3 regions of the Paenibacillus sp. FSL R10-2734 genome follow, and region 2 is predicted to be linked to each of the others. Evidence: predicted binding sites of a transcription regulator. Region 2 holds the regulator's gene; each other region holds the start of a gene.
What was found. Region 2 encodes Rex, which represses fermentation and respiration genes when NADH is low (regulators of the CRP and FNR family bind a similar motif). Its sites were predicted from a motif close to TTGTGAAATATTTCACAA; they were not measured.

Region 1 (2,277 bases), 150 kb from region 2:
CCCTGTGAATACGAATTTCTGAACGTCTTCTCCGAGCATTTCTGGGCAATTACAGGTACAAAGAACAGAAAGACGTGCGAATACCTCGGATTTTTCAACATAACTTCCGATAAACTCATTAATAACGATGGCTTCTTTGTAGCTCCCCTCCGATAAGATTGTATTCAATTCCTCCAGATTTTGAACTTTAAATATCGCTTTCTCAGGTAAAGGAAGACTGTCTTGGATAAAGTGAGTGAGCAGGGAGTTATTGAAGCACTCCATAATTAAACATACCTGCGAAAGATCCTCCGGCATTACCTTTTGTAGAGCTAAACGATAATTGTAAAGAACTTGCTTAAACAGCTTATCTTCAATCATGCTGTCGATCAAAATCAAGGGGATTCCTTCTACAAAATGCTTGGAAATCGAATAGAAGGCTTCATCGCGGACATCGATCAGAAAGACGGCTTCGAGTTTTCTTTCGACGATGATATCTAGAGAAGGATGCTCTGTACCAAGAGAGTATAACAGCGTATGATATCCGGCATCTGTTAAACGCTGTTCCAAAGCACGGATAAATGTGAACTGGGCATAGAGCTTCCAAGGTGGCATATGGGCAGAATTATTGACAAGTATGCCTATCAATCCTGTTTTTTTATTGGCAAGTGAACGGGCTGCTAGATTAGGAATGTAATGAAGCTCTTCCGCAAGCAACAAAATTTGATTACGGGTCTTCTCAGGAATGGTTTGGTTATCGACGCGGTTCAGAACATAGCTCACAGTTGCAACAGAGACATTAGCCCGGAGCGCGATGTCCTTCATTGTAGTCTTTTTCACCAGTAAACTTCTCCCTTGCTGAGATATTTATTTCCAAATATTATCACTAAAACTTGAGAAGAGTCAACGAGTGACTTTATACCAAGAAGAAAATGATTCCTTGTGATCATTTTAATAATTTGGGTAAATAGATTTAAGAAGCTAAATTAGTCAGCGAGAAGAGGTGTAACTCATGGATACGAATTCTACACGAGAAGAAAGAGCGCTGTGAAATCGCTTTATATACTGACACAAATTCGTGAAATAATTCACTTAATAATTAAGATTTTTAATATATAATTTATTTATAATCAAAATTAGGGGGAATCGAAAATGAGACTATTTAAAATGATTTTAGTGGCTGGGGTTTCGGTAGCAGTATTGGCTGGTTGTGGTGCAAATGAGGATAAAGCAAACAATTCGGCGGCAACTTCTGCTCCGGCTACTGAGCAGACAGATGCGGTTACTACAGCCTCGATCGTAAATCAAGCAGATGCATTTACTAAGGCTGTAAGCAAAGATGGAAACTGGATTGTTGCTATTCTAAATGATGTAACAATTCCGGATGAGGTTGTTGTAGCTGGAGAATTCCGTAATAAAGGAGCCGCAGATGGCGACATCTACCGTAAGATTGCCCTTTATTCGCAAGATGCTGATCACAAGATCACTGCTACTTATACACTAACCGTACCCAAGTTCACAGTACAAAGTGAGAATTTGAAAGTTGAAGGCGGAACGATTAAAGGCGATGTTTATGTAGAAGCGAAAGGTTTTACTCTGCCTGAAACCGCAACGATTGATGGTAATCTTTACTTCACAAGCGAGGATCTGAAAGCATCTGCAAAGATTGATGGAAAAGTGACTGGAACAACAGAAGTTAAGTAATTACGTAATCATCTCATACAATAGAAGCTAATCCATAAACAATGGGTTGGCTTCTTTTTATGTTGATTTTATTCATATTGAACTTATAATATTACTACCACTACTAGGAGGAACACATATGTCTAAGGAGTATTCACGAACGTATATTGAGAGTGTAAAGCTTGAAATGCTAAATAGATTGGGATTGAAGCAAGTGTTTTTTAAGGAACAAATAGGTGATGGTCTGATTTTTGAAGCTGTAGGATTTGATAAAGGGAGCAAACATCGTTTTTGCGTTAGACCGAAGACGAAAACGATTGACGAATTCATTTCAGGAAAATGGATGAAGGTCCGTAGCTTTACAATCAAAAGTGTGGAAATTTAATGTTGAAATCTAGAAGGTAACCCCGTTAATATCGGAGTTGCCTTTTTTATTTTTGTGACTGATTTAATGATAATGTGAAGTATCGCCGTAAAGATCGACGCTTGTATGGTTTTCCGTTAGGGTTACTTTACATAAAGCTGTGGAGAGAATATCCGGTAGTCCCCCTAATTCCTGCAATGATTTTCCGAGGAAATGAGCCATAATAACTTTCAGAGTCATCCGATGAGTGA
Region 2 (2,277 bases):
GGATGAGCGCTGCAAGACGCATTTCTTCAAACATATCCAAGTTGTTATTACTTGCCGCGCCATCTGTACCCAGAGACACCTTCACTCCAGCTTTTAGAAGATCCGGCACTCTAGCCACTCCACTGGCCAGTTTAAGGTTACTCCCTGGGTTATGTGACACACCTACATTATGACGAGCCAGAATCTCGATCTCTTCATCATTCAAATGAACGCCATGAGCAACAATAGACGGCCGTGTGAACATTCCAAGCTTCTCAAGATGCGCTACAGGACGCAGTCCATAATCCACCACATTCTGCTCCACTTCACGTTTCGTTTCGGACATATGGGTATGCATCGGTAAATCCAAATCATGTGCCGCCTGTACAAACTTAACAAAAAAGTCCGGTGGGCAGGTATATGGGGCGTGTGGTGAGATCATCGTCGTAATTCTGCCGTCAGCCTTCCCATGCCAGTTACGTGCAAAAGAAATCGCTTCCGCAAGCTTATGATTCTGTACTTCCTCTGGACATAGGCCTATTACGCCGCGCATCAGTACGGAACGGATACCTGACAATTCGACTACCTCAGCTACTCGGTCCATATGATCATACATATCCAAGAAGGTTGTAGTCCCACCCTTTAGCATTTCTAGTACAGACAAGGAGGTTCCCCAGTATACATCTTCTCCGGTGAACTTTTCCTCCATCGGCCACATCTTCTCCTGAAGCCACACCTGAAGTGCTAAATCGTCTCCATAACCACGTAGTAACGACATTGCGGCATGGCCGTGTGTGTTTACAAGACCTGGCATGAACAGTAGACGACTGCCATCAACCACTTGCACACCATCTTCAATCAAAGGCTCTTCTTTTCCTATGTAAGTGATCAAATCATCTTCAATAGTCATATATCCGCTCAGAACCGGCTCATCCGTTCCCGGAATTAGAAAACGCCCGCCCTTGATTATAGTTTTATTGCTCTTCATTTCTACTTTCTTCCTTTCCGTCTTTCAGGTAATAAGCAAGGCTTTGCAAATCCGTTGTAAAATCGGCCGCATGAACCCGGATATTCGGTGGTGTTTTTAGAATCACTGGCGCAAAATTCAAAATCGCCTCAATTCCTGCTTCAATGAGAATATCCGCAACATTCTGCGCTTCTGAATTAGGCACTGTAATAATCCCAATTCGAATACCTTGCTCGCGGACCGTCTTTGCCAGCTCCTCCATTGGTTGCACAGTCAGTGAGTTGATTTTCCGCCCAACCTTAGGGGCATAGGAGTCAAATATAGCAGTAATCTTCATGGTATCCTTCAAATATGCGTTGTAATTAGACAAGGCATGACCAAGATTACCTGCTCCTACCAAAGCCACATTCAGCTGTTGATCAAGCTTCAAGATATGACGAATTTTTTCTATAAGATAAGCAACATCATAACCAATACCTTTTCTTCCGAAATCACCGAAATAAGCCAAATCTTTACGGATTTGAGCGGGATTTAGATCAAGCTTTTGACCAAGCTCCTGAGAGGAAACGGTTAATATTTCACGATTCTGAAGATCATTTAAAAAACGCAAGTACACAGGAAGTCTGCGAACGACAGCTTCTGATATTTTATCCGATTTCATAATATGCCTCCTAAATTAGTTATTACTTTTTTTCAAATCCTAACAAAAATTCCGTACCTCGTCTCAATGAAGAGCGGTATTCTTAATTCTTATACCGCCCTTCATTTGTAGAGTGATCACAAACTGAAGTTATACGTTTCGGGAAACGCCTCCGTCCTCCAACCACTCTGCTATACGAGGAACCATTTGATCCGTTAGCATATGCTCCATTTTCGGGCCAGGCAGTGAATAAAGGAAATACTTCCCATAGTGAGATTCTATAACCCTTGTGTCATAAACAATAACAATACCCCGATCCTGCGCTGTCCGTACCAGTCTTCCGAATCCTTGCTTAAAGCGAATAACTGCCTGAGGAACAGACAACTTCATGAACGGATTCTTTTTCTGGGCTTGCAATAACTCCGACTTCGCTTCCGCTAGTGGATGATTCGGCGGTTGGAATGGGAGCCTCACGATGGCCAAACAGGTTAGCGCTTCACCCGGAATATCTACACCCTCCCAGAAGCTGCTTGTTCCTAGCAGAACTGAGGCTGCACTGTCCTGAAAACGGCGGATAAGCTTGCTGCGGCTGCCCCCTTCCACACCTTGACCTAGCACCGTAATCTCCTGTGAGGCTAGAGCCTCTTTCAGAGGATCATAAACCTGGCGCAGCATCTTGTAAGAGGTAAAC
Region 3 (2,277 bases), 270 kb from region 2:
AGTAGAACCAGATCCATCGACAACAACTGTTGAAAAAGGTACTGCAATGATGAACAGATTCCAACCGGACTGCATCATCGCACTTGGTGGTGGTTCCCCGATGGATGCTGCAAAAGGAATGTGGTTATTCTATGAACATCCAGATGCAGACTTTAACGGTCTGAAACAGAAATTCATGGATATCCGTAAACGGGTTTACAAATTCCCTAAACTTGGAAATAAAGCGAAATTCGTTGCGATTCCAACAACTTCGGGTACAGGTTCGGAAGTTACATCTTTCGCAGTTATTACAGATAAAACAACAGAAAATCATACTAAATATCCTTTGGCTGACTATGAGCTGACACCAGACGTAGCTATCATCGATCCTGAGTTTGTTTACAGCTTGCCAAAAACGGCTGTTGCTGATACAGGTATGGACGTATTGACACATGCTATCGAAGCTTATGTATCTGTTATGGCGAGTGACTACACGGATGGTCTTGCTATCAAAGCAATCCAACTGGTGTTCCAATACCTGGAAAGATCTGCACTACAAGGTGACAAGCTTGCCCGTGAGAAAATGCACAATGCATCGACATTGGCTGGTATGGCTTTCGCGAATGCGTTCTTGGGTATTAACCACAGTTTGGCTCATAAATGGGGCGGACAGTATCACACCGCACATGGTCGTACTAATGCGATCCTTATGCCACACGTTATCCGCTACAATGCTAAGAAACCTACGAAGTTCGCTTCGTTCCCTAAATATTCACACTTCATAGCTGACGAGCGTTACGCTGAAATTGCCCGCATTCTGGGATTGCCAGCTCGCACAACTGAAGAAGGCGTAACTAGCCTGATCAATGCTATTCGCGATATGAACAAAAAATTGGGTATCGAAGAGTCGTTCCAACAACTGGGCTTTGATCCTAAGGATTTCGAATCCCGTGTAGACTACTTGGCTGACCGTGCATTTGAAGATCAATGTACAACTGCCAATCCTAAGCTGCCATTGGTATCTGAACTAGCTGATGTATACCGTAATGCATTCTACGGAAGATTCGATAATTAATAATTGGTTAAATAGAGAATAGGATAGTTGTGGATTATAAATAAAGTGACAAATATCACTGGAAAGGTGATATTTGTCACAGTATTTTTATAGAAAATAAACTAGAATGTTTATATAAACAACGGTCCCACATATGAAATGTTGATTGTGAATTTTAGAACAACCACATCTTTTTGGGATCACGAGACACGGGATCAACCTTCAAGCCCGCGATCTCTACAAATATAATAAATATAGATGGAGGGATTTAGCATGTCGGTGATTGAAAAAGATGTAAATGAAGTGAAATCCGGTTGGAGAAGTTTCACAAAAGGTAAATGGTCCAAGAAAGTAGACGTTAACAACTTTATTGCTAGTAACATTAAACCTTATGAAGGAAACGAAGAATTCCTTGTAGGACCTACTAGTAACACAACTGAATTGTGGAAGATTATTTCTCAACTGAGCAAAGAAGAAAGAGAAAGAGGCGGCGTATGGGATGTTTCCCTAGATACTGTCTCCACAATCACTTCACATGCTCCAGGCTACATTGATAAGGACAAGGAACAAATTGTAGGCGTGCAGACTGACGCCCCTTTCAGACGTTCCATTCAGCCTTTCGGCGGAATCAAGATGATGGTTGATGCTACGAAGGCTTATGGCTTCGAGCTTCCACAAAACATCGTTGACATGTTCACGAACATTCGCAAAACGCATAACCAAGGCGTATTTGATGCATATACACCAGATATGAGAGCAGTGCGTAAATCCGGCGTTATCACAGGTCTTCCTGATGCTTACGGCCGCGGACGCATCATCGGCGACTACCGCCGCATCGCTCTATACGGTATTGATTTCCTGATTAAAGACAAAAAACAACAACTAACTGAGCTTGAAGTTGATTCCATGACTGAAGAAGTAATTCGTTTGCGTGAAGAGCTGTCTGAGCAAATTCGTGCACTGGGCGAATTGAAACAAATGGCAGCTGCTCACGGTATGGATATTTCCAAACCAGCGACCAACTTTAAAGAAGCTACTCAATGGGTATACTTCGGATATCTGGCAGCAGTTAAAGAGCAAAATGGTGCGGCGATGTCCCTAGGACGTGTATCTTCCTTCCTAGACATCTATGCAGAACGCGATATTGAAGAAGGTACTTTGACTGAAGAGCAAGTCCAAGAAATTGTCGACCATTTCGTAATGAAACTGCGTATTGTGAAATTCTTGCGGACACCGGACTATAA

Region 1: the regulator Rex is predicted to act here: its motif matches at 1,056-1,073, upstream of NSS67_RS13595 (polymer-forming cytoskeletal protein).
Region 3: the regulator Rex is predicted to act here: its motif matches at 1,200-1,217, upstream of pflB (formate C-acetyltransferase).

Annotation. Positions count from the first base shown of each region.
Region 1 is NZ_CP150170.1:3,111,742-3,114,018, forward strand. Features, by position in the region: gene NSS67_RS13590 (LacI family DNA-binding transcriptional regulator) at 1-819, opposite strand, end outside; gene NSS67_RS13595 (polymer-forming cytoskeletal protein) at 1,132-1,683, shown strand; gene NSS67_RS13600 (hypothetical protein) at 1,802-2,047, shown strand; gene NSS67_RS13605 (histidine phosphatase family protein) at 2,111-2,277, opposite strand, start outside.
Region 2 is NZ_CP150170.1:2,957,550-2,959,826, reverse strand. Features, by position in the region: gene NSS67_RS12895 (amidohydrolase) at 1-967, opposite strand, end outside; gene NSS67_RS12890 (redox-sensing transcriptional repressor Rex) at 954-1,607, opposite strand; gene dinG (ATP-dependent DNA helicase DinG) at 1,737-2,277, opposite strand, start outside.
Region 3 is NZ_CP150170.1:2,685,911-2,688,187, forward strand. Features, by position in the region: gene adhE (bifunctional acetaldehyde-CoA/alcohol dehydrogenase) at 1-1,054, shown strand, start outside; gene pflB (formate C-acetyltransferase) at 1,307-2,277, shown strand, end outside.